4 regions of the Massilia sp. MP_M2 genome follow, and region 3 is predicted to be linked to each of the others. Evidence: predicted binding sites of a transcription regulator. Region 3 holds the regulator's gene; each other region holds the start of a gene.
What was found. The regulator sigma-54, encoded in region 3, starts transcription at its own class of promoters, with help from an activator protein. The targets are predictions, from matches to a motif close to TGGCANGNAANCTGCTTT.
Positions count from the first base shown of each region.

Region 1 (7,888 bases), on a different contig from region 3:
CATCGACCATCGGCGTGTGCGAATCGGTGCCCACCAGCGTGTCCGGATAGGCCACGCCGCGTTCGACCTGAATCACCGGCGACATGCGCTCAAGATTGATCTGGTGCAGGATGCCGTTCCCGGGCGGGATCACGTCGACGTTCTTGAAGGCTTTTTTGGTCCAGTCGATGAAGTGGAAGCGGTCTTCGTTGCAACGGTCTTCGATGGCGCGGTTCTTGGCAAAGGCATCCGGGTCGAACCCGCCGCATTCGACGGCCAGCGAATGGTCGACCACGAGCTGCGTTGGCACGACCGGGTTGACCAGCGCCGGGTCGCCCCCTTGCAGCGCAATCGCGTCGCGCAGGCCAGCCAGGTCGACCAGCGCAGTCTGGCCGAGGATGTCGTGGCAGACCACGCGCGCCGGAAACCACGGAAAGTCGAGGTCGCGCTTGCGTTCGATGAGCTGCCCCAGCGCATCGCGCAGGCTCGCGGGCGCGCAGCGGCGCACGAGGTTTTCGGCCAGCACGCGCGACGTGTAGGGCAGCGTAGCGTAGGCACCGGGGGCGATCGCGTCGACCGCGGCGCGGGTGTCGAAGTAGTCGAGCTCCGTGCCCGGCAGAGAGGTGCGGTAATCGGTATTCATGGCGTTACTTGCGCTCTGCCAGCGGCACGAACTGCAGATCCTCCGGCCCCACGTAATTGGCGCTCGGGCGGATAATCTTGTTGTCGATGCGCTGCTCGATGACGTGCGCCGCCCAGCCCGACGTGCGCGCGATGACGAACAGCGGCGTAAACATCGCCGTCGGCACGCCCATCATGTGGTACGACACGGCCGAGAACCAGTCCAGGTTCGGGAACATCTTTTTTACGTCCCACATCACGGTCTCCAAGCGCTCGGCGATATCGAACATCTTCATCGAGCCGCCCTCTTCCGACAAGCTGCGCGCCACTTCCTTGATGACCTTGTTGCGCGGGTCCGAGATCGTGTACACCGGATGACCGAAGCCGATCACGACTTCCTTGTTGGCCACGCGGTTGCGGATATCGGCCTCGGCTTCGTCCGGGTTGTCATAGCGCTTCTGGATGTCGTGCGCGACTTCGTTGGCGCCGCCGTGTTTCGGTCCGCGCAGTGCGCCGATCGCGCCGGTGATGGCCGAGTGCATGTCCGAGCCGGTGCCGGCAATCACGCGGGCGGTGAAGGTGGACGCGTTGAATTCGTGTTCGGCGTACAGGATCAGCGACGTGTGCATCGCGCGCACCCACGATTCTTTCGGCGCGAAGCCGTGCAGCAGGTGCAGGAAGTGGCCGCCGATCGAATCGTCGTCGGTGTCCACGTCGATGCGTCTGCCGCTGTGGCTGAAGTGGTACCAGTACAGCAGCATCGAGCCGAACGACGCCATCAGGCGGTCGGCGATATCGCGCGCGCCGTTGATGTGGTGATCATCCTTTTCGGGCAGCGTGCAGCCCAGGACCGACACGCCCGTGCGCATCACGTCCATCGGATGGGCATTGGCCGGCAAGGCTTCGAGCGCGCTTTTGAGCGCCTGCGGCAGGCCGCGCAGCGAGCGCAGCTTGGCCTTGTAGCCGCGCAGTTCGCCGTCGTTCGGCAGCTTGCCGTGCACCAGCAGGTAGGCGATTTCCTCGAATTCGCTGGTGGTGGCGATGTCGAGGATATCGTAGCCGCGGTAATGCAGGTCGTTGCCCGATTTGCCGACCGAGCACAGTGCGGTATTTCCGGCGGCGACGCCGGACAGGGCGACGGATTTCTTCGGCTTGAAGGTCGGGTTTTCCAGGTTCTGCGTAGTCATCTAGGGTCTCCTTACTTGACTTTGTTCTGGGCAAACAGCGCGTCGAGCTTCTGCTCGTAGCTGTGGTAATCGATGCGATCATACAGTTCGGCGCGCGTCTGCATCGTCTCCAGCACGTGCTGCTGCGTGCCGTCGCGGCGGATCGCGGTGTAGACATTTTCAGCCGCCTTGTTCATCGCGCGAAACGCCGACAGCGGATACAGCACCAGGCCCACGCCGGCGCCGGCCAGCTCGTCGACGGTAAACAGCGGGGTGGCGCCGAACTCGGTGATATTGGCCAGCACCGGCACCTTGACCGCGTCGGCAAAGCGCTTGTACATGTCGAGCGTCGTCATCGCTTCCGGGAAAATCATGTCGGCGCCCGCTTCGACGCAGGCCACGGCGCGTTCGATCGCCGCGTCCAGGCCTTCGACGGCCAGCGCATCGGTGCGCGCCATGATCACGAAATCGTCGTCCAGGCGCGCATCGGCGGCGGCCCGGATGCGGTCGACCATCTCTTCTTTGCTGACGATCTCCTTGCCCGGCCGGTGGCCGCAGCGCTTGGCGCCGACCTGGTCTTCGATGTGGCAGGCGGCCGCGCCGGCCTTGGAGAGCGAACGCACGGTGCGCGCAACATTGAAGGCCGAGGCACCAAAGCCGGTGTCGACGTCGACCAGCAACGGCAGGTCGCACACGTCGGTGATGCGGCGCACGTCGACCAGCACGTCGTCAAGGTTCGAGATGCCCAGGTCAGGCAGGCCAAGCGAGCCGGCGGCAACGCCGCCGCCGGACAGGTAGATGGCCTTGAAGCCGGCGCGCTTGGCCAGCAGTGCGTGGTTGGCATTGATCGCGCCCACGACTTGCAGCGGGGATTCGTCCAGGATCGCCTGGCGGAAGGCGGCGCCTGCGGAAAGTGTGCTCATGCTGGTCCTTTGTGATGGCGGTAAGAGATCAGGCGATGAATTGCAAGCACCGTGCCAGCGCGCCTGAACCTGTCTGGTTACCGCATTTTCAAGGACTTACATGCGATGGGCGTCCTTTCCAGTCGCCGCCGCACACACCCGCCGTTTCAAAATGAAATCTGGATTGAAACATGAAACAACGATATTGAACTCATATGAGCCACAACCCAGTGCCATCGAACTGCGCGTCCAGCACGGCTTGCTGCCCGATCCAGCTGCCGATCAATTCGGCCCGCGTAGCGGTATGCAGTTGGGCCACCCATGCTGCGCTGCCGCCGACCGCACCCGCATCCAGGCCGGCGTTGGCATAGAGCGCCGCCACAAAGTCGGCATCCGACAGTGCCCCGTAGTGCGCCACGAACTCGGTCGTCTCCGTGAAGCCGGCCACCAGCGCATCCTTGTCAAGGCCAGCGCGCGTCCACCAGGCAAAGCCGGCGATGTCACCGCTGCGGTCCAGGACGCTCTGGTAGAGCAATCCCAGCGTCTCAAGGGTCGCGGCATTGGCCTGCGTGAAGGCCAGGTCGACCACGCCGTCGCTGAACGCGCCCCGTTCAATCCCGTGCAGCGTGTCGACGTCGCCCGTGGCCCCGTCCAGCACCAGCACCGCGCCGTCATTGCCCAGCATGAAGCGTAGGTCGGCGAGCGCGCCGGCATACGCGATGGTGTCGACGCCGCTGTCGGCAAGCCAGCTGTTCTCGCCGGCCACGCTGGCGGCGGCAATGACGAGCTCCGGGCCTTGCAGCGCGCGATGCTCGGCGCTGAGGGCAAAGGCAAGCAACAGGTCAGACCGCGTGAGGGAAGAATGCGCAAGATGGCCGCTCCAGAAGGCCAGGCCTTCGGCGTCAGCCGTGCGTGCCAGCACCTGGTCGTACAGCGTTCGCACGAAAGCGTCGTCCGACAAGGCAGTCATGCCGGCGCCGGCCCACTCGGGCGAGGCGACGATCGCGCGCGCAACGGCGGCCGCGCCCATCTCTTGCGCCAGGTAGTAGTTCAGGCCCCCGATGTCGGGCGCGCGCTCGAACGCAGCGTGGTACAGCAGCGCCGTCTCGACCAGGCGCTCGCGCGCCGCGCCAAGAAACGCCAGGTCGGCGTCGCCCGCATCGAGCTGCGTCAGCGTCAACGCGAGCGGTGCGGCGGCGGCAAATACGGTGCCGGCGTGGACCGCGCCCAGTACGCCGTCACGCCCGAGCGTGAATTGCCAGTCGCCACGCGCACTGCCACCGCCTTGCAGCACATCGTTGCCGCTGCCGCCGCGCAGGGTGTCGCTGCCGCTGCCGCCCACCAGCAGATCGCGCCCGCTGCCGCCATCGAGCAGGTCATTGCCACCGGCGCTGCCGACGATATCGTCACCGCCCCCGCCAAACAGCTGGTCGTCGCCGACGCCCAGGAAAATGTTCTGGCGGGCGTCGTCGCCCGCCACGATATTGTTGCCCGCGCCGCCGCGCAACGTCGCTGCGCCGACGATCGCGGCGAAGTCCACGTCATCGAGCAGCAGCGTCGCATTCGCCGGCAGTTGCGTAGCGTCGATCACCAGACCGATGACGGCGCCGTCGTCAGCCCCGCCGCTGATGGCGATCGTGGGCGCGCTGCCGCCGGGGACGGCAAGCGGGGCCAGCGTCGCCGTGTGCAGCGCGGCGTTCTGTAACAGTGCTTCCAGAAAGGCCACACCCTCCCCGCGCATTTCGTCACGCGCGCTCGATCCGTCGGTGGTTTTCTGTTCGATGCGGTGGATCAGGTCAAGCAGCGCCTGGTCGTGCGTCAGCAGGCGCGCCGGCCCGGATGCCTGCAGACCGGCGCCGACCGGGAGGCCGACCGTCAGCGTCGATGTAACGCCGCCGCGGGTGGCGCTCAACGGGATATCGGCCAGATCGGCATTGGGCGTGGCAGGGTTGTCGACCCGTGCGCCCGTCACGAACGGCACCGTGACCGTGTGGTTGAGCAGGCCGGTGACGGGGTCGGTCGTGCTGGTGGTAACGACCGGGACGCCATCGACCGTTCCGGCTGCTGGCGAAGGGGGCGGCGTCGGATTCGGCGCGCTGCCGGTGTGCACTGCATACACGTTCGACGTCGCCACGCCAAGGCCCGTGTTACCCGCAGCGTTCTGCACCCCGGTCAGGTCGAGCGTGACGGTATTCAGGTTGACATAGGTGTCAGCGCCAGGCGTCAGGGTCGCGCTCCAGGTCACGCCGCCGTCATTGCTCATCAAGTTCGACAGCGTACCGTTGGCAACCACCAGGTCGTCCCCGGCAAAGCCGCTGACGGCTTCAGAGAACGTGATCGTGACGGTCGCGGTTTCACCCGCCGTCAGGGTGGCGTCGCTGACGGCGACCGCGGCCGTCGGGCGGGCGGTGGCGACGGTGTAGGTCGGGCCGTTGAAGGCGCCGCTGCCCGCCAGGCCGCCAGCATCGAGCACGCCTGCCAGGTCGAGCACGATCTGGTGCACAGCGGACGCCAGATCGACCTGCGGTGTGAAGCTCGCTCTCCAGATGCGGCCGCCATCGCTGCTGGCGAGTGCGCCGAGGGTCCCGGCCGGCATGGACAGGTCACCGACGTCGAAGCCCGTGACCGCTTCGCTGAACGTCACGGTCAGCGTGGCCGTCTCGCCTGCCGCCAGCTGGGAGTCCGACAGCGTGATCGACGCGGTTGGCGCGACCGGCGCCACGTCCACCACGGTAACGCTGTTGGTGGCGCTCAGCGCGCCATCGTCCACGGCAAGCAGGAACGTGGTGGCAATCACTGCGCCGGCACTTTGATTGGCGCTCGGCGTGAAGACCAGCGCGCGCAGCTGCGCCTGGACCGTCGCGGCGCTGCCCCTGAGCGTGTAGTTGCCGGCGCTGCCCCCCAGGCCGGCGCCGGCCAGCACGCCATTTGCCGGCGCGTAGCCGATCGTGACCGTGACGGCGTCGCCATCGATGTCGCTCACCGTCACCCCGGCAAACGGCGCCGCCGTCTTGTCGTCATCGATCGACGGCGTGGCGAACGCACCGCCCAGCACCGGCGCACTGTTGACGCCCACGGTGAAGGTGTGCGCGGCGCCATTGGCCGCCACCGCGTTGCCGGCGATATCGCGCAGCGTGCCGGTGATGCCGATCGTGTAGCTGCCGACGTCGAGCACATCCCAGTCACCGCCCGGCGCCTGCACCGTGTAGGTGAAGACGTTGCGATTGACGACATGGCTGCTGATGGTCAGGATGCCGCCCGGCCCGGTCACACTGACATTGTCGCTGCCGGCCGTGGCGGTGTCGATGCCGGCGCCGCTGTCGGTGTAGGTCACGCTGAAGGTGAAGCTGGCCCCGGCCGGATCGACCAGGTTGGCGCGCACCGGCGTGCCGGCGATCGGCGCCGCCCCGTCGACCAGGTACGCCTGCGTCCACGCCGCGCCGTAATTGCCCGCGGTGTCGGCCACGCGCACCTGCAGCGTGCCGCTCGCCGGCAGCAGGACGCCGTCCAGGGCCCAGGTGCTGCCGCTGCCGCTGGCAGAAAACCAGCTGTCACCGTCATCGAACGACACTTCGACGAACTCGTCGCCCGTGCGCGCGGTGTTCAGCACGCCGCTGAGGTTCTGCGCGACGGTGTTGGTGATGAAGTCATTGGCGCTGGTGCCCGAGTCGATCAACAGCGCCGCCGTGGTCGGCGTGGCCGTGGGCGCGGCGACATCGATCGTATAGGCATGACTGGCCTCGATGCCCGCAAGGCTGTCGGCATCGCGCGCGCGGATGACGAGCGTGCCCGATGCTGGCAGGACGACATCGGCCCATGTCACGCTGGCGCCGTCGACGCCGGCGCTGATGTCGGTCCATGTAGTGCCATTGTCGAGCGAGCCGTGCACGCTCTCTCCCGGCAGCAGCGCGCGTGACAGCGTCGCCCCGATCGTTTGCAGCGCAGCGTTGGTGTGGAAGTCGGTTGCGCTGACGCCGTTGTCCAGCGACAGGCGCAGACTGCCCACCGAGGGCGCATTGGTGAAGGCGACGTCGATGACGCCGGCACCCGCCACGCCAGCCACGCCGTTGCCGGCCAGGTCGCGCACCGAATCGGCCGCGAGCCCGACGGCATAGCGCCCGGCATCCTGGACGTCCCAGGCGCCGTCCGGCGCGGCGACGGTGTAGGTGACGACGCTGCCGTTGACGCTGTACGACTGGACCGCCAGGAGGGCGTTCGCGGGCGTGGTGACGCTGATGTTACCGGTGCCGAAACTGGCGCTGTCCAGGCCCCCGCCGCCGCTGTCGGTCCAGGTCACGACGACCTGGAAGCTGGCGCCGGCCGGCGCCAGCAGATCGGTGTCGGCTGCCACCTGCCCGGTCGGACGCACCCCATCGACGATGTAGTTGCGGCTGTAGACCGGGCCGGCATTGCCCGCCAGATCGAGCACCCGGACCTGCAGCGCACCTGTCGCATCGAGCACGCTGCCGGCGAGCGACCAGGCGGTCGATCCGGTCGAGGCGGTGGCGTCGGCCCAATCGGCGCCATTGACCGACACCTGGACCTGCTCGCCGGCCTGCAGCGGCGCATCCAGCGTCCCTGACACGGTCTGGTTCGCGCTGGCCACGATGAAGTCGCCATTGCCGTCCACACTCAGTGCCGCCAGCAGGATCCCGGTGGCAGGCGCGGTCGTGTCGAGCGTGTACGCGCGCGTGGCCGGCGTGCCGGCGTTGCCGTGCTGGTCTTCCAGGCGCAGTACGATCGCCCCGCCCGCGACCAGCGTGGCGCCGGTCCAGTCAAGCGTGGCGCCGCTGACGCGGTCCGTGATGTCGACCCAGGTGGCGCCATTGTCCACCGAGCCCCGGAGCGTCTCACCGGCGGCGAGCGCCTGGCTCAAGCTCGCGCTGATCGTCTGGCTGGCAACGTTCGTGTTGAAGTCGGCGCTACTCGGACCGCTGTCGTTCGCGATGCGGATATTGCCGAAGCTGGTCGTCGGCGCGGTGTGGTCGATCGTCACGGCCAGCGCGCCGCCGACCGGGCTCGCGATGGCGCCGGTGGCCGAAGTCACGAAGGCGCGCACGGTATAGTTGCCGTCCAGGCCGCTCGTGGACAGGTTGCTGACGCTCCACACGCCATTGGCAAGCGTCGCCGTTGCATAGCGCTCGCCGACGTCGTAGCCGCCATCGGCGTCGCCGTCGATGAACACGGTGACCGTGCTGGCCGTATCGTTGGCTGCACTCG
Region 1 is NZ_JBCHJF010000001.1:96,350-104,237, forward strand. Features, by position in the region: gene acnD (Fe/S-dependent 2-methylisocitrate dehydratase AcnD) at 1-622, opposite strand, end outside; gene prpC (2-methylcitrate synthase) at 627-1,787, opposite strand; gene prpB (methylisocitrate lyase) at 1,799-2,689, opposite strand; gene RCH14_RS00460 (Ig-like domain-containing protein) at 2,880-7,888, opposite strand, start outside.
Region 1: the regulator sigma-54 is predicted to act here: its motif matches at 2,729-2,746, upstream of prpB (methylisocitrate lyase).

Region 2 (7,888 bases), 160 kb from region 3:
CGCGGTGCCGCCGGCGCTGACTTCTTCGCCCAGCACGTTCCACGGCTCGATCGCCTGGCGCAGTTCCATCTCGACGCCTTCGTAGACGACGGTGCCAAAGCGCGGGAAGCGGAATTCGATGAACGGCTCGAACCAGTGATCCTCGAACGCATAGCCGGCCGCGCGCAGGTCCTTGGCCACGTCGCGGATATCCTGCGCGACGAAGTGCGGCAGCATCCAGCGGTCGTGCAGCGCCGTGCCCCAGTGCACCAGCTTGGCCTGCAGCGGCTGGCGCCAGAAGCGCGCAACCAGGGCGCGCAGCAGCAGCATTTGCAGCAAGCTCATGCGCTCATGCGGCGGCATTTCAAAGGCGCGGAATTCCACCAGCCCCAGGCGGCCGGTCGGGCCGTCCGGCGAGTACAGCTTGTCGATCGAGAACTCCGAACGGTGCGTATTGCCCGTCAGGTCGACCAGCATATTGCGCAGCAGGCGGTCGACCATCCACGGCTTGTCGCCGGGGTGCATGGTTGGCAGTACCTTGTCCATTTGCTGGAACGCGATCGCCAGCTCGTACAGATTGTCGTCGCGCGCTTCGTCCACGCGCGGTGCCTGACTGGTCGGACCGATGAAGGTGCCCGAGAACAGGTACGACAGGGCAGGGTGGATCTGCCAGTACGTGATCAGGCTTTTCAGCAGATCGGGCCGGCGCAGCATCGGGCTGTCTTCGACCGTGGCGCCGCCCAGTGTCGCATGGTTGCCACCGCCCGTGCCGGTGTGGCGGCCGTCAAGCATGAATTTCTCGGTGCCCAGGCGGGTCAGGCGCGCTTCCTGGTACAGCGTGGTCATATTGTGGACCAGCTCATTCCAGCTCGCGGCCGGATGAATGTTGACCTCGATGACGCCCGGGTCGGGCGTGACGCTGAGCAGCTTGATGCGCGGATCGCGCGGCGGCGCGTAACCTTCGATGCGCAGCTTCATCTTCAGCTTGGCCGCCGTGTTCTCGACCGCCGTGACGAGCGCCAGGTAATCCTCGATGCGCTTTTGCGGCGGCATGAAGATGTACAGGCGCCCTGCGCGCACTTCGAGGCACAGCGCGGTGTGGATCACTTCGCGCGCTTCCGGGTCGGCCGCCACGCCCGCCGCCTTGTGCGGCGATTTACCGGCGGCCACGCTCAAGACGGGCCGCTTGTCTTTTTTACCGACCGGCAGCGGGCCGCGCGGCGCGAACGGGTCGACATCGAAATCGGGATCGCGCTCTTCGGGCAGCACCCATGGCAGCGTGGACAGCGGCAGGCGCAGGCCGATGGGCGAATCGCCCTCGATCAGGTACAGGTTTTCGCGCTTGAGCGGCCACGGCGACGTGCGCCAGCTGGTGCCGAGCATGACTGACGGATCGTGCTCGCGCGCCTTGAGCGGCAGCACGTAGCCGGCCACCTGGCCCAGGCCCCGTTCGAGCAGGCGCGCCAGACGGCGGCGCTCTTCCGGTGCTTTCAGGTCGGCATCGAGCGGATCGAGATTGCGCGGCAGCGCCTGCTCACGCTGGGCTTGCAGCAGCACGTCTTCGTACGCGGGGATGGCGCTGCCGGCCGGCAGGCCGAGCGATTTGACCAGCTCGGCAGCGAAGCGGCCGGCATCCTCGCTGCCGTAGCCGTCGTCAATGTGCTCGTCCGAGAACAGCGACGCATCGAACCACATCGGCTGGCCGTCGACGCGCCAGAAGATGTTCAGCGCCCAGCGCGGCAACGGCTCGCCCGGATACCACTTGCCCTGGCCGTAATGGAGCATGCCGCCCGGTGCGAAATGGTTCTTCAGGCGGTGCATCAGGTTGCCCGCCAGCTCGCGCTTCTTGTCGCCATGCGCCAGCGTGTTCCATTCGGCGCCGTCCATGTCGTCGATGGACACAAAGGTGGGCTCGCCGCCCTGCGTCAGGCGCACGTCCTGGTTGACCAGGTCGGCATCGACCTGCTGGCCAAGGCGGTTGATCTTGTCCCAGTCGAGTTCCGCGTACGGCTTGGTCACGCGCGGGTCTTCATGGATGCGCGTGATCGTCATTTCGTGAACGAACGTGACTTCGGCCTTGTCGGTAAAGCCGGTCACCGGTGCGGCCGACGACGGCATCGCCGTGCACGCCAGCGGAATGTGGCCTTCGCTGGCCAGCATGCCCGAGGTGGGGTCGAGGCCAATCCAGCCGGCGCCCGGCACATACACCTCGGTCCAGGCGTGCAGGTCGGTGAAGTCGACAGTCGTGCCGCTCGGGCCGTCCAGCGCTTCCTGGTCGGCCGTGAGCTGGATCAGGTAACCGGACACGAAACGCGCCGCCAGCCCCATCTCGCGCAGGATCTGCACCAGCAGCCAGCCGGTATCGCGGCATGAGCCGGAGCGCTTCTGCAAGGTGTCTTCCGGCTCCTGCACGCCCGGCTCCATCCGCAGCAGGTAGGCGATGTCGCGCTGCAGGCGCTGGTTGATGGCCACCAGAAAGTCGTTCGTGCCCATCGGCTGGGCCAGCAGCTCGCGCCGCGCGCCGGCGACCCACTCGGTCAGCAGCGGGCCAGGCTCTTGCGATTTGGTGTACGGGCTCAGTTCCGATTGCAGCAGGTCCGGGTAGGCGAACGGGAACGTCTCGGCATACTTTTCGACGAAGAAGTCGAACGGGTTAATCACCGTCATGTCCGCAACGAGGTCGACCGTGAACTCGAGCACGTCGGTTTGTTCGGGGAACACGAAACGGCCGATGTAATTTCCGTACGGGTCTTGCTGCCAGTTGATGAAATGCTCTTTTGGCAGGACGGTCAACGAGTACGACAGGATTGGCGTACGCGCATGTGGCGCCGGACGCAGGCGCACTTCATGCGGTGACAGATTGACCAGGCGGTCGTAACGGTAGCTGGTCTTGTGATGAAGCGCAACGCGGATAGCCATGCGGTAGTGCCTTTCAATGAGGGCGCGATTGATGCCGGCGCACTGAATTTGGTCGTATTGGTTTGCACACAACTAAGTAAGCGCAAGATAGACGCATTTAAGCATGATTCATACCTGCGTTCGTTTGACTTGCGAGTCGGACGGGGTGGCTGGCACGTTTCTTGTTAGTATTCTGGCACAGGAGGCAATGATGTCGAACTTTTACGATGAAATGTATTCCAATGGAGCAACTGCGCGGCCTCATTACCAGGCATTCGCAGATTGGCTCGCCCAGCAACCCCCGCATCTGATCGATCAGAAGCGTGCTGAAGCCGAGCTGAACTTCCAACGCGTGGGGATCACGTTCGCTGTCTACGGCGACAACGCCGGCAAGGAACGGTTGATCCCATTCGACATCATTCCGCGCGTGATCAACGCCGCCGAGTGGGCCAAGCTGCAGGCTGGCCTGGTGCAGCGCGTGACCGCGCTGAACCGCTTCCTGCACGACGTGTACCACGACCAGAACATCCTGAAGGCGGGCATCATTCCGGCCGAACAGATCCTGAATAACGCGCAATATCGGCCAGCCATGCAAGGCGTCAATGTGCCGCTGGATATCTACGCCCACATTGCCGGCGTCGACATCGTGCGCGCCGGCGAGGGCGAGTTCTACGTACTGGAAGACAATCTGCGCGTGCCGTCGGGCGTGTCGTACATGCTGGAAAACCGCAAGATGATGATGCGGCTGTTCCCGGCGCTGTTTGCGAGCAACCGCGTGGCGCCGGTCGACCATTATCCCGACCTGCTGCTGGACAATCTGCGCACCGTGGCGCCGCATGGCGGTGACGACCCGACCGTGGTCGTGCTCACGCCCGGCATGCACAATTCGGCCTACTTCGAGCACGCGTTTTTGGCCCAGCAAATGGGCGTGGCGCTGGTGCAGGGGCAAGACCTGTATGTCAGCAACGACACCGTCTACATGCGCACGACGCGCGGCCCGAAGCAGGTCGACGTCATCTATCGCCGCATCGACGACGATTATCTCGATCCGCGCGCGTTCCGTCCCGAATCGACGCTGGGCGTGCCGGGTCTGCTCGACGCCGTGCGCGCCGGCCGCGTTGGCCTGGCCAATGCCATCGGCACCGGGGTGGCCGACGACAAGTCGATCTACCCGTTCGTACCGGACATGATCGAGTTCTATCTCGGCGAAAAGCCGATCCTGAACAACGTGCCGACCTACCAGTGCCGGAAACAAGAACACCTCCAGTACACGCTGGCGAATTTGCCGCAACTGGTGGTCAAGGAAGTACATGGCGCCGGCGGCTACGGGATGCTCGTCGGACCGGCCTCGACGACGGCCGAGATCGAAGACTTCCGCCGCCGCCTGCTGGCCAATCCGGACGGCTACATCGCGCAGCCGACGCTGGCGCTGTCGGCGTGCCCCACCTATGTCGAAGCGGGCATCGCGCCACGGCATATCGACCTGCGTCCGTTCGTGTTGTCTGGCAAGACCGTGTCGATGGTGCCGGGCGGGCTGACCCGCGTGGCGTTGCAAGAAGGGTCTCTGGTGGTCAATTCGTCGCAGGGCGGCGGCACCAAGGACACCTGGATACTGGAGAACTAGCATGTTGAGCCGCACCGCAGATCATTTGTTCTGGATGGCCCGCTACACCGAGCGGGCCGAAAACACGGCGCGCATGCTCGACGTGCGCGTCCAGTATTCGCTGATGCCGCAATCGGTCCAGGCCGAGCAGCAGGGCTGGCGCACGATGCTGAGCGTGTCCGAACTCGAAGCCCAGTTCGACGCCAAGTACGACGCGCTGACGCAAAAGAACGTACTCGACTTCATGGTGCGCGACCCCGACAATCCGTCGTCGATCGCCAGTTGCCTGCGCGCCGCGCGCGAGAATGCCCGCGCCGTGCGCGGCACCCTGACCACTGAAGTCTGGGAAACAGAGAACACCACCTGGCTCGTGCTGCAAAAGCACCTGAGCGAGCGCATGTTCGAACGCGATCCCGGCCAGTTCCTGGAATGGGTCAAGTACCGCTCGCACCTGTCGCGCGGCGTCACGCTGGGCACGATGTTCCAGGATGAAGCGTTCAACTTCATCCGCCTGGGTACCTTTTTGGAACGGGCCGACAACACGGCGCGGATCCTCGACGTGAAGTTCAAGTTCCTGGCGTCCGACACGATCCAGGAAGGCGCGCAGGGCGAATACTATTACCTGGCGGCGCTGCTGCGTTCGGTGTCCGCGTTCGAGACGTATCGCAAGGTGTATCGCCACGCGATCACGCCGACGCGCGTAGCCGAACTCTTGATCCTGCAAGGCAAGATGCCGCGCTCGCTGGTAGCGTGCATGGCCGCCGTCGTCGCCGTGCTGCAAGACGTGCGCAACGAGCTGTCGCACGACACCGAGCGGCTGGCGGAAAAACTGCATGCGTCGCTCAAGTCGGCCGAGATCAACGAGATTCTCGACGAAGGCCTGCACGAATTCCTGACCAAGTTCCTGGCCTGTATTGGCGAGCTGGGCAACGGTATCGGGCGCGACTTCCTGCTGCCGGTGGCGCCGGAGTTGCCGGAGGTGGTGCCAGTGCTGGCACCGACCCAGTCGCAAACCTCGTCGCAAACCTCGTCGCAGACGCAGACCCAGTCGCAAACACAGTCGCAAACACAGTCGCAGACGCGTTGACCAACTCGCGCACCAAAAGGTGGCGCGGCGCACCGTCATGGCTAGAGTGCGTCATGACGGTGCACATACTTTAACGAAGGAAGGCTGGCCTGCAATGTGGCTGCGAACCGGTTGCAAGCTCAGTTTTAGCGTCGATTACCCCACGCCGTTCATCCTGATGCTGCGTCCCCGCAGCGGTGCGCAGCAATGGGTGGCGCGCGAATCCTATACGCTCACCCCGAACGTGCAGGTCCTTGAATACACGGATGCCTACGGCAACCTGTGCCAGCGCCTGACGGCGCCGCCCGGCGAATTTTCCATCCAGACCTCGGCCGACGTGCTGACCGACCAGGTCATCAGTGTTGCACCCGGTGCGCCGTTCGACGAGGTGCAGACCTTGCCGGTCGACGTGCTGCTGTATCTGCTACCTAGCCGTTATTGCGAGTCCGACCGCTTCGCCGAGATGGCCAGTGCGATCGTGGCCGGCGTCGCACCAGGATACGACCAGGTGGCCTGCATCAGCGACTGGATCCGGCGCGAGGTGCGCTTCAATCCGGCGTCGAACCAGAACCAGATGGCAGCGACCGAGGTCAATGAATACCGCGAAGGGGTGTGCCGCGACCTGGCGCACCTGGGCATTGCGCTGTGCCGCGCGCTGAGCATTCCGGCGCGCATCGTGGCCGGTTACCTGTATGGGCTGCTACCGATGGACCTGCATGCGTGGTTCGAGGCATATGTGGGCGGGCGCTGGTACACGTTCGATGCGACCCAGGATGGGCCGCGCGGCGGGCGCGTGACGGTGGGGTATGGGCGCGATGCGGCTGACGTGGCGATTTTTACTCAGTTCGGACCGGCCTTGGCGCTGCATGAGATGCAGGTGACGGTGGAGTTGCTGGAGGGGGCGCCGGGGTGATGCCTGCTGTTTCGTTATCCCGGCCGTAGGGTAGACGGCTATGCCGTCCACGCGTTCAAGGTACCGTGATTTTGTGGCGCGCCAAGGATTGTTGAACGCGTGGACGGGAAACCCGTCCACCCTACTCAAGCTCAGACGGTAGCTGGTGCAGCTGGTGCAGCTGGTGCAGGTGCCGGTGCTTGCGCCGCCTGTGCGGCCAGCGACGGCTTGCCCATCTGATCACGCACCACCTTGTGCACGAATTCCAGCTTTTCCAGCACAGGTGTGCTCAGCTTGAACGGATACGAATCCGGCATGCCGATGCTGCGGTTCAGGCTATTGAGCACATAGGTCAGCGCGAACCAGTCGCTGAGCGTTTCTTCGAAGGCGCCGGATTTGGTCGGTAGCGTGATCTTGTCCAGTTCCGGCTCGTCCGCCTTGGCCGGCTTGAGCGACAGCCCGCACGAGTGGGCCGTTTCCAGCGTATCGATCATGTGCAGGTAGTGGGCCCAGGTTTCTGCCCAGTCTTCCCATGGGTGCGACGCGGCGTAGCTGCTCACAAAGCGCTCTTCCCAGTCGGCGACCGGACCGTTCTCATAGTGCCGCTTGAGTGCGTCGCCATAATCCTGGCGCTCGTCGCCGAATAGTGCGCGGTAGCTGTCGATCCATGGCGTATCGGCCACCAGGCGGTCGAAATAATAGTGGCCGCTCTCGTGGCGGAAGTGGCCCAGCAGCGTGCGGTAACGTTCGTGCATCTGTTCGCGCGTGCGCTCGCGTTCGGCCGGATCGGCTTCGGCGATGTTCAGCGTGATCAGGCCATTGTCGTGGCCCGTCATCACGCACTGGTCGGTCACGCCGTCTTCGAGGAACTGGAATGCCAAGCCGGTGTCGGGCTGGGTTTCTTTCGAGGCCGGGGTGAGGTTCAGCTGCGCCAGCGAGAACAGCAGGCGACGCTTGGCGGTTTCGAGGCGCGACCACAGGACGCGGTTCTTTTCCGACGTCAGCGCCGGAATCACGACCGTCAGCTGGCATGATTCGCACAACTCATGCGAGTCGTCGGCCGGCAGCATCCAGTTGCACACATTGTGCTGCACATAATTGCTGCACTGCTTGTACAGCTTGCCTTCATCCTTGCGGTTCAGGCTACGCCACAGGCCGTCATCGGCTTGCTCGAAGCTGTTGATGGAGCGCTGCGAAGGCTGGTAGCCAAGCGCGCTTTCGCAGTTGAAGCAGTGGGTGTTTTCGAAGAAGATCTGATGCGAACATTTGTCGCAGTGAAAGGTTTTCATGGCAGCACTGGTAGAGAGGTTAGGAGTGAAGGTGTATTAACAATCTAACAGTAAATGCGATGTGGGTTGAATCATGTAAGACAATGCCTCATGTCGTGTGCGCCCCCCAATGCGCGCCTGTTACGCCCTTGGCGCTCGCACCAATTACATTGAAAAATGTG
Region 2 is NZ_JBCHJF010000005.1:244,294-252,181, forward strand. Features, by position in the region: gene RCH14_RS13600 (transglutaminase family protein) at 1-2,898, opposite strand, end outside; gene RCH14_RS13605 (circularly permuted type 2 ATP-grasp protein) at 3,089-4,501, shown strand; gene RCH14_RS13610 (alpha-E domain-containing protein) at 4,503-5,567, shown strand; gene RCH14_RS13615 (transglutaminase family protein) at 5,662-6,459, shown strand; gene RCH14_RS13620 (putative zinc-binding peptidase) at 6,591-7,727, opposite strand.
Region 2: the regulator sigma-54 is predicted to act here: its motif matches at 2,997-3,014, upstream of RCH14_RS13600 (transglutaminase family protein).

Region 3 (7,888 bases):
CGCGCACAGTGCTTTTTCGCTGCTGCTGGTGATCACCACCGCATCGACGGCGGCGTCAAGCTGCCAGTCGAGCAGGATCGCGGTCAGCGCGCGCACCATGTCCAGCGACAGCGAATTGAGCGCCTTTGGCCGGTCGAGGGTGATGATGCCGGTGCGGTTGGCAATGCGGGTCAGGACGTGTTCGGACATGGCGTGATCCATCGGGAGGAAACACGTATTTTACCGGCAGCGGGATGCAAAAAGGGCGTCTCTGAAAGACGCCCCTGGCGATGGTGACCTGCGCTTGAATCAGGCGGCAGCGACGTCTGCTTCGTCGACGTCCAGGCGTTTGATCGCTGTGCGGTTATGGTCTTTCAGCATCTGCTTGTGCTTCAGGATTTGTCGATCCAGTTTATCCATCAACATGTCGATCGCGGCATACAGGTCTTGCGCGACGCTCGCCACGTGCAGGGTCTTGCCCGACACCTGGACATTGATTTCAGCTTTTTGCCTTTTTTCTTTTTCGGTGAGGTTATCGACGGCCAGGAAGACGTGGGTATCTATGACTTGATCGAAATGGCGAATAATGCGTTCCAGCTTATTCTGAACGTATTCACGGATGGCAGGGGTTACTTCGAGATGGTGACCACTGATGGTGAGGTTCATACACACTCCTTTGAAGATGTCACGTCGCTTGCACCATACAGGAGCTGAAGGCACAGGCTGTATGAGCGGCGTTGTTACAAGGCTTTGCGGAGACTGACGGGGGGGATCTTGAGCGCTTCACGGTATTTTGCGACCGTCCTGCGCGCAATGACCATGCCTTGTTCCCCGAGCATTTCCGCGATCTTGCTGTCGGATAATGGATTCTTAGGGTCTTCTGCTCCTGTCAATTGTGCGATGAGCGCACGGATTGCCGTTGAGGATGCTTCGCCTCCCGCCTCGGTGGCAACGTGGCTACCGAAGAAATACTTCAACTCGAACATGCCGTGCGGGGTCAGCATGTATTTCTGCGTTGTGACACGAGAAATCGTGCTCTCGTGCAGACCTAGTGTATCAGCTATCTCGCGCAAAACAAGGGGCCGCATGGCAACCGCGCCGTGGCTGAAAAAGTTGCGCTGGCGCTCGACAATGGCCTCGGCCACACGCAGGATCGTGTCAAAACGCTGGCGCATATTCTTGATGAGCCACTTCGCCTCTTGCATCTGCGCGCCCATCTGGCTCTCGCTGCGGCCCTGCTTGAGCATCGTGGCGTACAGGCTGTTGACGCGCAGGCGCGGCATCACGTCCGGGTTCAGCGTGACCGCCCAGCCATTCTTGGCGCGCCGCACCATCACGTCCGGCACCACGTAATCTGACACGTTCGACGCGAACGCGGCGCCCGGGTGCGGGTTGCACTGGCGGACCACGGCCTGCACTTCGCGCAGATCTTCATCATCGCAATCGAGTGCTTTTTTCAGCTTGCTGTATTCGCGCTGCGCGAACCAGGTCAGGTACCCTTCGACGATCTTCAGGGCCATGCGGCGCGTGACCATCGGCACGCCCGGCATGCGCCGGATCTGCAGCGCCAGGCATTCGGATGCGCTGCGCGCGCCCACGCCCACCGGGTCCATGCTCTGCACCATCGCCAGCGCGCAGCGCAGTTCGTCCAGGTCGACCTCGAGTTCTTCCGGCAGGCGTGCGTGGATCTCGTCGAGCGGCTCGTCCAGATAGCCGTTGTCGTCCAGCGCGTCGATCACCAGTTCGGCCAGCGCGCGGTCGCGGGTTGAGAGCAGCGTTTCGCGCACCTGTTCCATCAGGTGTTCGCGTAGCGTGATCGCGCATGCCTCCAGCTGCGGGCGGCCGTCTTCGTCGTCGCTGCTGCTACTACTGCCGGACGACGCGCCGCTGCCTTCGTTCCAGTCGGTGTCGGGCCGGTCGCCATCGACCGCGCCGCCTTCGGCGCCCTCGCCCTCGGCCGGTGCGCTGCCCTCGCCTTCGGCCTGCTGGCCCGGCGCCGGCGGCGCCTCGCCCGGCGCCGGCGCATTGTTGATGGCGCCATCGCCCAGCAAGCGCACCGAATGATCGAGCGGATCGTCGAGCCGTTCGAGCAGCGGGTTATCGCCCAGTATCTGCTCGATCTCCTGATGCAGTTCGAGCGTCGACAGCTGCAGCAAGCGGATCGATTGCTGCAGCTGTGGCGTGAGCGCCAGGTGCTGCGAGGTGCGGAGCTGAAGGGACTGTTTCATTGATTGACCATGGCTTACATGCGGAAATGTTCACCAAGGTACACGCGGCGCACCGACTCGTCGGCGATGATATCGTCGGGACGGCCGGATGCGAGCACCGCCCCCTGATTGATGATGTAGGCGCGGTCGCAGATGCCGAGCGTCTCGCGCACATTGTGGTCGGTGATCAGGACCCCGATCTTGCGCTCCTTGAGGAAGCGCACGATGCGCTGGATCTCGATCACGGCGATCGGGTCGACGCCGGCGAACGGCTCGTCAAGCAGCACGAAGCGCGGGTTGGTCGCCAGTGCGCGCGCGATCTCCACGCGGCGTCGCTCGCCGCCCGACAGCGACAGCGCCGGGTTCTCGCGCAGCTTCTCGATCTGCAGGTCGGCCAGCAGGCTGTCGAGGCGGTCGTTGATCTCGGTTTTGGTCAGCGACTTGCCGTTGACCTTTTGCAGTTCGAGCACGGCGCGGATGTTTTCTTCCACCGTCAGCTTGCGAAACACCGAGGCTTCTTGCGGCAGGTACGACAGGCCCAGCACCGCGCGGCGATGGATCGGCAGGCTGGTGATGTCGGTGCCGTTGATGCTGATCGAGCCGGCATCCGACGGCACCAGGCCGACGATCATGTAGAACGAGGTGGTCTTGCCGGCGCCGTTCGGGCCCAGCAAACCCACCACCTCGCCGCATTCGACATCGAGCGACACGTCGCGCACGACCAGGCGCTTGCCATAGCTTTTCTGCAGGCCCTTGACGACCAGCGTGCTGCGATCGTTCAGCTCCGTCATTGCGTGCCTCCGGCCGGCGCACGCTTGGGCGCCAGGATTAGCGTGCCGCGCCCGCCGCCAACCTTGCTCTCGCCGCTGACGTCATTGCGCACGGCGACGACTTCCTTGCGGTTGTCGTACGAGATGAAGGGGCCGGTCATCTGGTTGGTCATCCGGTCGTTTTCGAGTTCCTTGACGACGGCGTTCGAGTACAGGCGCACCAGCTCCGAACGTTCGTCGTATTCGATGCGTTCGGCCTGGCCCTCGACCCACAGATTCGGGCCGCCGTCGCGCTTCTGGCGGAACGTAGCGGGCTTGCCGTTGGCCGCAGTGAGCGTCACGCTCATATAGCCTTCGGGCGTCTCCCTGACCACGGCGCGTTCGGCCTTGACCAGCAGCGTACCGCGGGTGAGGATCACGTTGCCGGTGAAGGTGCGAACGCCCGCGACGCCATCGAGGTCGCCGTTATCGTATTCAAGCGCCGCCTGCTTGAGCGAGTCGGCCTTTTCGGCCATGGCGGTCAAGGAAAGGAGTGAAAAGAAAGCGGCAGCAAAGAGTTTTTTCATGATGGTGCTGGTCCTGGGTTAGTACGCGCGCATGGCTGGTGGCCTTCAGCGCTGGCGTGGCGGATAGACGATACGGCCGCGGCCGGACAATTGCATCTGCATGGTCGCATTGTTGGCGACCAGGCCGACGGCCTTGAGACTGGACGCGCCAAGCTCCATGTCGATCGGCTGGTCGGTCTTGACGATTTCTTCGTCGGGCAACACGGTCATGGCCTGCGTGCGCACGCGCAGTGCTTCGCTGACGGGCGTCTTCGGGCGCTGCAAATCGACGTCGCCGAACAGTTCGACGCGGTGCTCTTCATGGAAGATGCGCGCAGTCTTGGCCACCACCGTCGTCGGCGGGCGGCCCGGTTCGACGCCGCGCATGAGCGGCTGCTCGACGTTCGACACATCGCCCAACGGAATGTGGGCCAGGCGCTTGCCCGATACCACATAGCTCGGCTGGCCGCTCGGCGTCATGCGCACGAACGAAAAATTCTCGACGATGTAATCCGGCTCGTCGGGCGGGCCGCCCAGTTGCGCATCGATCTCGGTCGCCTGCATCAGCTGCAGCAGCCAAAAGCTGCCGAAGGCGAAGAACACGCCGATCACGATCATCGCCAGCAGGTTCCAGCGGTGCGAGGTGCGTTTGTTGGAGGCGATGGTGGCCATGGCGCTCAGGCGAAATATGGCGCGAGCGCCTGGTCGTAGGTGCCCTGCGCGCGCATGACCAGGTCGCAGATCTCGCGCACCGCGCCGCGCCCGCCACCGTTCTTGGTCACGTAATGCGCGCGGTGCTGCACGTCCGGATGGCCCGACGGCACGGCGACGGCAAAACCGACGCGCGCGAACAGCGGCAGGTCGATCACGTCGTCGCCGATGTAGCCGCATTGGTCGGCAGTAAAACCGGTAGCCTCGAGCAGCTTGGCAAAGCCGATGCGCTTGTCGTGATTGCCCTGGTGGACATGCGAGATGCCCAGATCGGCGGCGCGCCGCACGACAATCGGCGACAGGCGCGCGCTGATGATCGCAGTCTGCACGCCGCTTTTATTCAGCATCTGGATGCCCAGGCCATCGAGCACATTGAAGGTCTTGGTGACTTCGCCATCGGGGCCGTAGGTCAGGCTGCCGTCGGTGAGCACGCCGTCGACGTCGAAGATCATGACCTTGATGCGCGCGGCGCGCTCGATGTGGGCCAATACGGGAGTGTTCATCAAATCACCTTTGCGCGGGTCAGGTCGTGGATGTGCAGCGCGCCGACCAGCTGGCCCGCCTCATCGATCACGAGCATCTGGTTGATGCGAAATTCTTCCATCACGGCGACCGCGTCGACCGCCAGCTGCTCAGGCCGCACGCTGCGCGGATTGGCGTGCATGACGTCGCGAATGAGCACGTTCGAAAAATCGTGCATGCGCTCGATCACGCGGCGCAAGTCGCCGTCGGTAAACACGCCCAGCGGTCGGCCGTCAGGGTCGACCACGGCGGTCATGCCCATGCCCTTCTGGCTGATCTCGAGCAGCGCCTTGACCAGCGGGACATCCATGCCCACTGACGGGATGGCGTCGCCGGTGCGCATCACGTCGCGCACGTGCGTGAGAAGGCGCCGGCCCAGCGCGCCGCCCGGATGCGACAGCGCGAAATCCTGCTCGCGAAAACCCCGCACGTCGAGCAGCGCCACGGCCAGCGCGTCACCCATGGCCAGCGTGACGGTGGTGCTGGTGGTCGGCGCCAGATTGAGCGTGCAGGCTTCTTTCGCCACCGCGATGTTCAGGTGGACATCGGCCAGTTTGGCCAGGCGCGAGGCCGGCTTGCCGGTCATGGCGATCACGCGCGCGCCCAGGCGCTTCACGGCCGGCAGGATGTCGAGCAATTCGGACGATTCGCCCGAATTCGAAATCGCGATCAGGATGTCATTCGCCGTGACCATGCCCAGGTCGCCGTGCGCGGCTTCGCCCGGGTGCATGAAGAACGCCGGCGTACCGGTGGACGACAGCGTGGCGGCGATCTTGCGGCCGATGTGCCCCGACTTGCCCATGCCCGAAACCACCACGCGGCCGGTGCCGGCGTAGATCAGCTGCGCGGCGTCGACGAAGCTGCTGTCGTCGCCCAGGCGCGCGTGCAACGCCACGATGGCGTCGGCCTCGATGGCGAGGGTCTGGCGACCCAGTTCCAGCACGCGCTGCGCCAGGGTTTCATCAAAACTTTTCAGCATTATTTGGTCATCAGTTACACTCATTACAGAAGTATAAACGAATTGCGAAAGCAAAAAACTTGCCAGTCGTAACATTCGATGACAAGCACGCCTCGCGGCGCATCGCCACCACAACCACCGCCCGCTTCACCCCATGCATTCTGGCCTCGAACTTACCCTGTTGCTGCTTGGCTGCGCCGTCCTTGGCGTGGTCGCCTTTCGCACCCTGCAGCTGCCGCCGATGCTCGGCTACCTGGCCGTCGGCGTCCTGATCGGCCCCCACGCCCTGGCCCTGGCCGAAGACAGCCCCACCACCCACGCGCTGGGCGAATTCGGGATCGTCTTTTTGATGTTCTCGATCGGGCTCGAATTCTCGCTCGGGCAACTGCGCTCGATGCGGCGCATCGTGTTCGGCCTGGGACTCGGTCAGGTGGTCTCGACCGTCGTCGCGGCCATGAGCATCGGCCTGCTCGCGGCCTACCTGATGCCCCACCTGACCCTGGCCTGGCAGGCCGCGTTCGCGCTGGGCGGGGCGCTGGCCATGTCGTCCACCGCGATTGTCGTCAAGCTGCTCACCGAGCGCCTCGAGCTCGAGAGCGAACATGGACGGCGCATCATCGGCATCCTGCTGTTCCAGGATCTGGCGGTGGTGCCGCTGTTGATCATGATTCCGGCGCTGGCGCGCGATCCGGAAGACATGGCCATCACGGTGGGCCTGGCCGCGCTCAAGGCGGGCCTGGTGCTGGCGCTGCTGCTGTTCTTCGGCCAGAAGCTGATGGGGCGGTGGTTCACGATCGTGGCCAAGCGCCGCTCGCAAGAGCTGTTCATGCTCAACCTGCTGCTCGTGACACTGGGTTCGGCCTGGATCACCGAGCAGGCCGGCCTGTCGCTGGCGCTGGGCGCTTTCGTCGCCGGCATGCTCATTTCCGAAACACCCTACAAGCACCAGGTGGAAGAAGACATCAAGCCGTTTCGCGACGTGCTGCTTGGCCTGTTCTTCATCACGATCGGCATGCTGCTCGACCTGCGCCTGGTGAGCCAGTACTGGTGGCAGGTCACGCTGCTACTGGCGCTCGTGGTGCTGCTCAAGGCCGGCCTGATCGTGCTGATGGCGCGTGCGTTCGGCGCGCCGCTGGGCACTGCGCTGCGCACGGGTCTCGCGCTGGCGCAGGCCGGTGAGTTCAGCTTCGTGCTGCTCAGCCATGCATCCGGCTCGAAGTTGATCGACCCGTTCGTGATGCAGCTGGTGCTGGCCTCGATGGTGCTGTCGATGCTGCTGGCGCCCTTCATCATCGGCTACATGGACCGGATCGTGATGAAGGTCGCGGCCAATGAATGGATGATGCAGTCGCTGCAACTGACGCAACTGGCCACGCGCACCATGACCACGCAAAAGCACGTGATCATTGCCGGCTTCGGGCGCAGTGGCCAGAGCCTGGCCACGCTGCTCAAAGAAGAAGCATTGCCGTGGTACGCACTCGACCTGGATCCGGAGCGGGTGCAGAAGGCGCAGGCCGCCGGCGCCTCGGTGTCGTATGGCGATGCGGCGCGCCGCGAAAGCCTGATCGCAGCCGGCGTACACCGCGCCAGCGCGCTCGTGATCACGTTCGCCGACACGCGCCAGGCGCTCAAGGTGCTGCACCTGGTGCACGAACTGGCGCCCGCCCTGCCCGTGATCGTGCGCAGCCATGACGATGGCGACATGGACGTGCTCAAGGCGGCCGGCGCGACCGAGGTGGTGCCGGAAGCCCTCGAGAGCAGCCTGATGCTCGCCTCGCACGCGCTGGTCACGCTGGGCGTGCCGCTGCGCCGCGTGGTGCACCGCGTGCAGACCGCGCGCAAGGGCCGCTACGCCACGCTGCGTGGCTACTTCCACGGTGCGGACGATAGCGGTGCGGATCTCGAACAGGGCCAGGTGAAGCTGCATTCGGTGCGCCTGCATGCGCAGGCCGGCGCGGTCGGCATGGCACTGGGCACGTTGCGGCTGGCCGACGTGGCGGTGGAAGTAACGGCCTTGCGGCGCGGCGGCCAGAATATCGCACCCGGGCCGGCCGTGCTGCTGGCGGCGGGCGACGTCGTGGTGCTGCGCGGGGACAGCGAGGCAGTCAGCCGCGCCGAAGAGCGGCTGCTGTAGCCGTCACGCGAACGTGACGACCTGGTTGCGGCCCGCGGCCTTGGCCTGGTACAGCGCGGCAT
Region 3 is NZ_JBCHJF010000005.1:82,096-89,983, reverse strand. Features, by position in the region: gene RCH14_RS12925 (enoyl-CoA hydratase/isomerase family protein) at 1-189, opposite strand, end outside; gene hpf (ribosome hibernation-promoting factor, HPF/YfiA family) at 289-645, opposite strand; gene RCH14_RS12915 (RNA polymerase factor sigma-54) at 720-2,207, opposite strand; gene lptB (LPS export ABC transporter ATP-binding protein) at 2,222-2,977, opposite strand; gene lptA (lipopolysaccharide transport periplasmic protein LptA) at 2,974-3,522, opposite strand; gene lptC (LPS export ABC transporter periplasmic protein LptC) at 3,568-4,173, opposite strand; gene RCH14_RS12895 (HAD family hydrolase) at 4,179-4,715, opposite strand; gene RCH14_RS12890 (KpsF/GutQ family sugar-phosphate isomerase) at 4,715-5,737, opposite strand; gene RCH14_RS12885 (cation:proton antiporter) at 5,847-7,826, shown strand; gene RCH14_RS12880 (DUF484 family protein) at 7,830-7,888, opposite strand, start outside.

Region 4 (7,888 bases), on a different contig from region 3:
CCCACGCGTGTCGTCCGACGGCAAGACGCTGGCCTGGATTTCGCAGCGCGGCGGCGCTTACTCCTTATATGCGATGGACCTGGCCAGCGGCCAGGAACTGCGCCTGGCCGATGGGGCCACTGAACCGAGTTTTTCGCCTAACGGCAAGTACATCATGTATGCAACCAAGGGTGGCGGTCGCACCTCGCTGGCCGTGGTGTCTGTGGATGGACGAGTCAAGCAACGCTTGACGACCAAAGCGGGAAACATTCGGGAGCCCAGCTGGGGTCCCTTCATGAAGTAAGAAGTAAAACCTCAACATAACAGGAGAAAATCCATGCGCAACTTCAAGAGTGTAGCTTTCATCGTTTCCACCGCAACCCTGCTGGCCGCGTGCTCGTCGGCGCCTAAGCTGAACGAAACCCCGGTCGTCGAGAAATCGCCAACGCCGGCAGCGCCAGTTGCTGATCCACGTGACATCAACCCGGTCCAGACCGGCAGCGTCGATCCGCTGAACGACCCACAAGGCGTTCTGGCCAAGCGCAGCATTTACTTCGACTACGACAGCTTCGTCGTGCGCGCTGATGGCCAGCCAGTGGTCCAGAACCACTCGGGTTTCCTGACCAAGAACACCTCGCGTAAGGTCCTGATCCAGGGCAATACCGATGAACGCGGCGGCACCGAGTACAACCTGGCCCTGGGCCAGAAGCGTGCTGAAGCCGTGCGTCGTTCGATGGCCTCGATGGGCGTATCGGAAGGCCAGATCGAAGCCGTGTCGCTGGGCGAAGAAAAGCCAAAAGCCACCGGCAGCAACGAAGAATCGTGGGCTGAAAACCGCCGCGCAGACATCGTCTATCAATAATCGATTCGGCTGAACAAGCCGGACAGGTTCGATTGACAGGGGGCGGGACGCAGTGCAGACTGCTACCCGCCCCTTGTTTTATCTCGGCAATCGCTCAAGTAACCGGCTTAGTAGAAAGAACACAACGCTTATGATCAAACTGTCCAAGCCCCGCCTCGCATGCCTCGTCCTGGCCCTGTGGATGCCGCTGCACGCGGCCGCCGGCCCGTTCGACGACGAAGAAGCGCGCAAGGCCATCCTGGACCTGCGCACCAAGGTCGACAACATCACGCGCGACCTGACCGCACGGATCGACAGCAAATCGGACAAGACGGCGCAGATCGAGATGCTCAACCAGCACGAGCAGACGATGCAGGAAATCGCCCGCCTGCGCGGCCAGATCGAAGTATTGGCCAACGAAGTCGCCAAAGCGCAGAACAGCCAGAAGCAGCTGTACGCCGACCTCGATGCGCGCCTGAAAAAGGTCGAGCCGCGCGCCGAAGTCATCGACGGCCAGGCCGCTGAAGTGCTGCCAACCGAAAAAACCGCGTACGAAGCCGCCACCGCCATGTTCCAGGCGGGCGACTACAAGGGCGCCTCGGTCGCGCTGCAAGAGTTCGTGCGGCAGTTCCCGCAGTCGCCATACGCATCGAATGCGCAGTACTGGCTCGGCAATACCTTCTACGCGCTGGGCGACTACAAAAAAGCCATTGCGGCGCAGCAGGTCGTCACGACCACCTACGCCACGAGCCAGAAGGTGCCGGACGCGATGCTCAATATCGCCAGCAGCTACGCCCTGCTCAAGGACAACAAGAACGCGAAGAAGTCGCTCCAGACGCTGGTGGCGAAGTACCCCGACTCAAGCGCCGCGCAGACCGCACGCGATCGCCTGGCGTCCCTGAAGTAAGCACACCGGCATGTCACACGCTTGAGGCACACGTGAGACATAGACCGGGCGCGGCATTTGACAGCGCCCGTGTCGCCCCCTATAATCTTGCTTCTTCGGGTCGTTAGCTCAGCTGGTAGAGCAGCGGACTTTTAATCCGTTGGTCGCAGGTTCGAATCCCGCACGGCCTACCAAAGATTCAGCAAAAAAGCCAACCTTCGGGTTGGCTTTTTTGTGTTCCGCTTACATTAGGATGATCGCACCATGACTTATGAAGATTTTCTCGACGAGGTGACCACGCTCCTCACGGAGATGTATGACCTCACCGACGAAGCGGCGATCAAGCTGGTAGTCGATGCGCAGGCCAACGATTACTTTGTCGCGCACGACGACAAGGAAGAGCTGCGCACCGCCGAGCAGGCCAAGCTGGACGCCACCGCGCTCCACGAAGGCAAACAGAACCGCAACCAGACGCAGCGCAAGCAGCAGCAGCGTCAGGTGCAGAAGAAAAAAGCCACGTAATCAGGCCGCCACCGCCGGGTGCGCCTGCTTGCGGTACAAAAACTCCAGCACCTGCCGGCGATGCTCGGTGTAGCGCGCATCCTGCGCCAGCGCCACCCGGTCGCGCGGCCGCTCGAGCCCCACGGCGACGATCTCGCCGATCGTGGCCGCCGGGCCATTGGTCAGCATGACGATCCGGTCCGACAGCAGCACCGCCTCGTCCACATCGTGCGTCACCATCACCACCGTGGATTTCGTGGCCGCCACGATCTTGAGCAGCTCATCCTGCAAGTGCGCGCGCGTGAGCGCGTCGAGCGCGCCGAACGGCTCGTCCATCAGCAAGACCTTCGGCTGCATCGCCAGCGCCCGCGCGATGCCGACGCGCTGCTTCATGCCGCCCGAGATTTCATGCGGCCGCTTGGTCTCGGCGCTCGTGAGACCCACCAGCGCCAGCGCCTCCAGCGTCCGCTCACGCAACTGCGCGCGCGATTCAGACCCGCCAAACACCCGCTCGACACCCAGATGGATATTCTCGTAGCACGTCAGCCATGGCAACAACGAATGGTTCTGGAACACCACCGCACGCTCCGGTGACGGCCCGCCGATCTCGCGGCCCGCGCAGATCAGCAAGCCTGCCGTCGGCTTGAGCAGTCCGGCGACCAGATTCAGCAGCGTCGATTTGCCGCACCCCGAGTGGCCGATCAGCGTGATGAATTCGCCCTTGCACACCGTCAGGTCGATCCCCTGCAGCGCCGGGAACACACCCTTCTTCGTGTGAAACGCCATCTCGACGCCGGTGATGTCGATGAATTTCTTTTGCAGTTCATCCATGATCGAAACCCTTTCAGTTAGCCACTTGTTCGTGGGTCAGTGCGCGTGCCAGCGACACGAGCGCCAGTTCGAGCAGCAGGCCGACCACGCCGATGATGGCAATGGCGATGATGATGTGCGCCACGTTCAGGTTGTTCCACTCGTCCCACACCCAGAAACCGATGCCCACGCCGCCGGTCAGCATTTCGGCCGCCACGATGACGAGCCATGCGGTGCCGATCGCCAGGCGCACGCCGGTCAGGATGTACGGCAGTGCCGATGGCAGCAGGATCTTGGTGAGGATTTTCCACTCCGACAGGTTCAGCACGCGCGCCACGTTCATGTAATCCTGCGGCACGCGTTGCACGCCGACGGCCGTGTTGATGATCATCGGCCAGATCGAACAGATGAAGATCGACCAGATCGCCGCCGGGTCGGCCGACTTGAACACCAGGAGGCCAATCGGCAGCCAGGCCAGCGGCGAGACCGGCTTGAGCAGGCTGATGATCGGGCCGAACATGCGGCTAACAAACTGCACGCGTCCGATCACGAAGCCCAGCGGGATCCCGACCAGTGCCGCCAGGCCAAAGCCCACCGCCACGCGCTGCAGCGACGCCAGCACGTTCCAGCCGATGCCCTGGTCGTTCGGGCTGTTGCGGTAGAACGGGTCGGCAAACAGTTCGAGCGCCGCCCGCCACGTCACCAGCGGCGACGGAAACGCCTCGTTCTGCGCAGCGATCACCTGCCAGACCAGCAGCACGAGCGCGATGCCGGTCAGCGGCGGCGCCACGCGCCGTACCGCCGTGGCGAATGGCTGCGCGCGGCGCCTGGCGAGGGCGCCGGCGGCTGGCTTGCGCGGCGTGGCGGTGCGCGCCGGGCCGCTGACAGCCACCGGCGCTGGCGCCGGCTCGTTGGGAACGGATTTCAACAGGGCATTCATGACGGCTCCTTGCAGTACGGGTGAATGGTCAAGCCTTGACCTTGAACGACGCGGCATACGCCTGTGGGTTCTTGCCATCCCACACGGTGCCATCCATCAGCTTCGATGTGCGCAGCAGGCCCGCCGGGATCGGCGTCTTGGTCATCAATGCCGCGTCCTTGTACAACTGGACCTGATTGACCGACGTGGCCACGGCCAGGTAATCCGGATCGGTCTTGAGTAAACCCCAGCGGCGGTGCTGCGTCATGAACCACATGCCATCGGACAGGAACGGGAAGTTGACCAGGCCATCGTTGTAGAACTTCATGTGGTTCGCGTCGTCCCAGGTCTTGCCCATGCCGTTCTGGTAACGCCCCATGATGCGCTGGTCGATCGCGTCCTTGCTGGTGTTGACGTACGACTTGGCGGCGATGACTTCGGCCATCTTGTTCTTGTTGGCCAGCGACGCATCGATCCACTTGCTCGCCTCTAAGATGGCGGCCATCATCGCGCGGCACGTGTTCGGATTGGCTTTCGCGAACGCCAGCGTCGAGCCCAGCACTTTCTCGGGGTGGTCGCGCCAGATGTCCTGGGTCGTCGTGGCTGTGATGCCGATGCCGTCCATGATGGCGCGGTGGCCCCACGGCTCGCCGACGCAGAACCCGTCCATATTCCCGATACGCATATTGGCCACCATCTGCGGGGGCGGGACGGTGATCACCTTGGCATCCTTCATCGGATTGATGCCGTTGGCGGCGAGCCAGTAATACAGCCACATCGCGTGGGTGCCGGTCGGGAAGGTTTGCGCGAACGTGTAGTCGCGCTTTTCGGTGCGCATCAGTTTGGCGAGCGAGGCGCCGTCGACGGCGCCCTTGGTGGCCAGTTGCTTTGACAGCGTGATGGCCTGGCCGTTGTTGTTAAGGCCCATCAGTACGGCCATGTCCTTCTTCTGGCCGCCAATGCCCATCTGCACGCCGTAGAGCAGGCCGTACAGCACGTGGGCGGCGTCCAGGTCGCCATTGGCGAGCTTGTCGCGCACGCCGGCCCACGAAGCCTCCTTGCTCAGCACGAACTTGACGCCGTATTTCTTGTCAAAGCCCAGCACCGACGCCATCACGACCGATGCGCAGTCGGTCAATGGAATGAAGCCGATCCTGATCTCGGTCTTTTCGGGCTTGTCCGACCCCGCCGCCCATGCCCCGCCCCCGGCCAGCCCCAAGAGGCCGCCGGCTGCTGCCAGCGAGGCTCCCTGAATGATGTTCCTGCGTGTCCCATCGACGTTCGTGCCGGTGGACGGGTTGCCCTGCGCTTGACGCTGTTGATTTTCCATCGCGAATCCCAAAAAGTGATCAGGCAAAAAAAAACGGCTACCCCACATGAACGTGTTCATGCGTTGGTAGACGTCGTTGTCCGGGGAGGCGGGCCAGCGTTGGCATGCACCTCGTGCGCTCCGTTGCGCATTAGTCGTTATGCAAGCTTCGTGCCAGTGATCATCCCAGAGTGAACGCGAGAATGCCGATCGCTGCGGTGCACCGCAGCATGGCGCGCGCGGCGCACTACGATCGCGCAGCGCCTCTTTTTGGACGGCGCTGCAGGGGCTGCGGGCCATGCCGGCAGAGATGTCGGTACGCGCGCACGGTTGACAATGCGCTCCGCCACAACCCAATGCGTGCATGCTAGGATTGTTTATTGCCTCAAAAACATGCAGAAGCACAGGACTGATCGTGCAACGCCGGGGCCTGCAACTGGAGCCATCAATGCACACCGAACAAGTCCAGCGTCACCGCACGCCAATCCAGACGGCGACCGCCGTCGACCGCAGCAACCCGAAGAAGCCCCGCCGTCATATCGCGCAAGACATCGTCGCGAGCCGCCGCCGCCAGCGCCAGCGCATCGGCGTGGTCGCCGTCGTCTGCATCGGCCTGGCCACGCTGCTGGTGGCGTTCGAGTAAGCCGGGCTGGTGCCTTGCCCGCGCCGCGATCGCCGGGCTATACTGCGCCTTCACCCGTTCAACCAGGATTGCATGTCGCTGTTGCACACGTTCCGCAGTACCCACACAAGCACGGCCCTGAGCCGATTGTTCCTGTGTGCGTGCGCGCTGATCCTGGCGCTGCAACTCATCGGCAGCTCGTACCACGAGCACGACCTGGCCGAACAGCTGTCCGACTGCGTCAGCTGCCAGGTCGCTGCCCATGGCACGGCTGACCTGCCGGCCGTCTCGCCACAGCTGCTGGCCGTCTTCCTGGCGGTCGTCTACCTCCTCGCGCGCCTGCCGCGCCCTGCGCCGTTCTATCGGCGCCAGTACCTGATCCCTTCCCCCCAGGCGCCACCGCGCCACCAGTCCGTCCACTGATTCGTCCATGCGCCGACGCGGTCACCCGAGTGACCTGACGGCGTAGCGGCGCGAGTCATCTCCATCTCGTTTGCCGGCGCCGCGCCATTGCGCGCGTCTCCATCGAACGCGCACGCTGCGTGCGTGCGCCGGCTTACCTTTTGACTTTGAAAGAACACGATGACCATGACCACTCCTGCCATGGAGGCGACCGGCGTGACCGTCGCCTACGGCGCCACGACCGTCCTGCGCGACCTGAACCTGCGCGTTGCACGCGGTGAAATCTATGCACTCTTGGGCGGCAATGGCGCCGGCAAATCGACGACGCTCAACGCCTTCCTCGGCTTTCTGGCGCCGCAGGCCGGCAGCGTGCACGTGTGCGGCATCGACGTCGCCGCCGATCCGCTCGCCGCGCGGGGCCAGCTTGCCTACGTGCCGGAAAACGTCGCGCTCTACGAACACCTGAGCGCCCGCGAAAACATCGACTACTTCCTGCGCCTGGCCGGCAGCGATCGGACGGGTTCAGCGATCGACGCCACCATCGACGATGCGTTGCGCGCGGTGCGGCTCGATCCGGCTGCATGGCAGCGTCGCCTGGGCGGCTACTCGAAAGGCATGCGCCAGAAGGTCGCAATCGCGCTGGCCGTGGCGCGCCAGGTGCCGCTGCTGCTGCTCGACGAACCGACCACGGGCCTGGATCCGCAGGCCACCAGCGAATTCAACACGCTGCTGCAGGACCTGCGCGCGCGCGGCAGCGCCATCTTCATGGTCACGCACGATCTGCTTGGCGCAGCCGAAGTGGCCGACCGCATCGGGTTTCTGGAGCGTGGCCACATCAGCCATGAAGTGGCCGCCAGCGGCGCCGAACATTATGACGTGCGCGACCTGTACCGGCGCTACGCCGGCACCGCCACCACTGCCGCCAGGCCGGAGGCCGCATGAGCGTTTCCCGGGCATTGCCCGCGGTTGCCCTGGGCGAGTGGCGCGCCATGCTGCGCAACCAGGTGGCCGTTGCCGCCGGCATGCTGATGCTGGCGCTCACGCTCGTGGCCATCGTCGTCAGCCATGAGCGCGTGGGCGCCGTGAACGCCGAACGCGCGCGCTTCCAGAGCACGGTCGACGCCCAGTGGGCCAACCAGCCAGACCGCCACCCGCACCGCGTCGTCCATTACGGCCACTATGTGTTCCGGCCCTTGAGCCCCCTCGCCTTCTTCGATTTCGGCGTCGATCCGTTCACCGGCAGCACGCTGTTTTTGGAAGGTCACCGCCAGAACAGTGCCAACTTCAGCGACGCCGCCCAGTCGTCGGTGCTGCTGCGTTTCGGCCAGTTGACCCCAGCGTTCGTGCTGCAGGTGCTCACGCCGCTGCTGATCGTGTTCCTCGCCTTCGGCAGCGTCGCGCGCGAACGCGAGCGCGGCCAGTTGCGGCTGCAGATCGTGCAGGGTGTGCGCGGCGCGACCCTGTTGCTCGGCAAGCTCGCAGCCCATGCGGGCGTGGCCTTGCTGCTCGGTGCGCCGGCCTTCATCGCCCTCGTTGCGATCGCCGTCGTGCACCCGGCTGTCGCGGCCGAGGCGCTCGCGCTGCTGGCCGGGTATGCGCTGTACCTCCTGGTGTGGGTC
Region 4 is NZ_JBCHJF010000001.1:13,126-21,013, forward strand. Features, by position in the region: gene tolB (Tol-Pal system beta propeller repeat protein TolB) at 1-283, shown strand, start outside; gene pal (peptidoglycan-associated lipoprotein Pal) at 317-841, shown strand; gene ybgF (tol-pal system protein YbgF) at 972-1,727, shown strand; tRNA gene RCH14_RS00100 (tRNA-Lys) at 1,825-1,900, shown strand; gene RCH14_RS00105 (hypothetical protein) at 1,971-2,228, shown strand; gene RCH14_RS00110 (ABC transporter ATP-binding protein) at 2,229-3,038, opposite strand; gene ntrB (nitrate ABC transporter permease) at 3,052-3,957, opposite strand; gene RCH14_RS00120 (CmpA/NrtA family ABC transporter substrate-binding protein) at 3,986-5,266, opposite strand; gene RCH14_RS00125 (hypothetical protein) at 5,694-5,888, shown strand; gene RCH14_RS00130 (hypothetical protein) at 5,961-6,290, shown strand; gene RCH14_RS00135 (ABC transporter ATP-binding protein) at 6,456-7,211, shown strand; gene RCH14_RS00140 (DUF3526 domain-containing protein) at 7,208-7,888, shown strand, end outside.
Region 4: the regulator sigma-54 is predicted to act here: its motif matches at 5,405-5,422, upstream of RCH14_RS00120 (CmpA/NrtA family ABC transporter substrate-binding protein).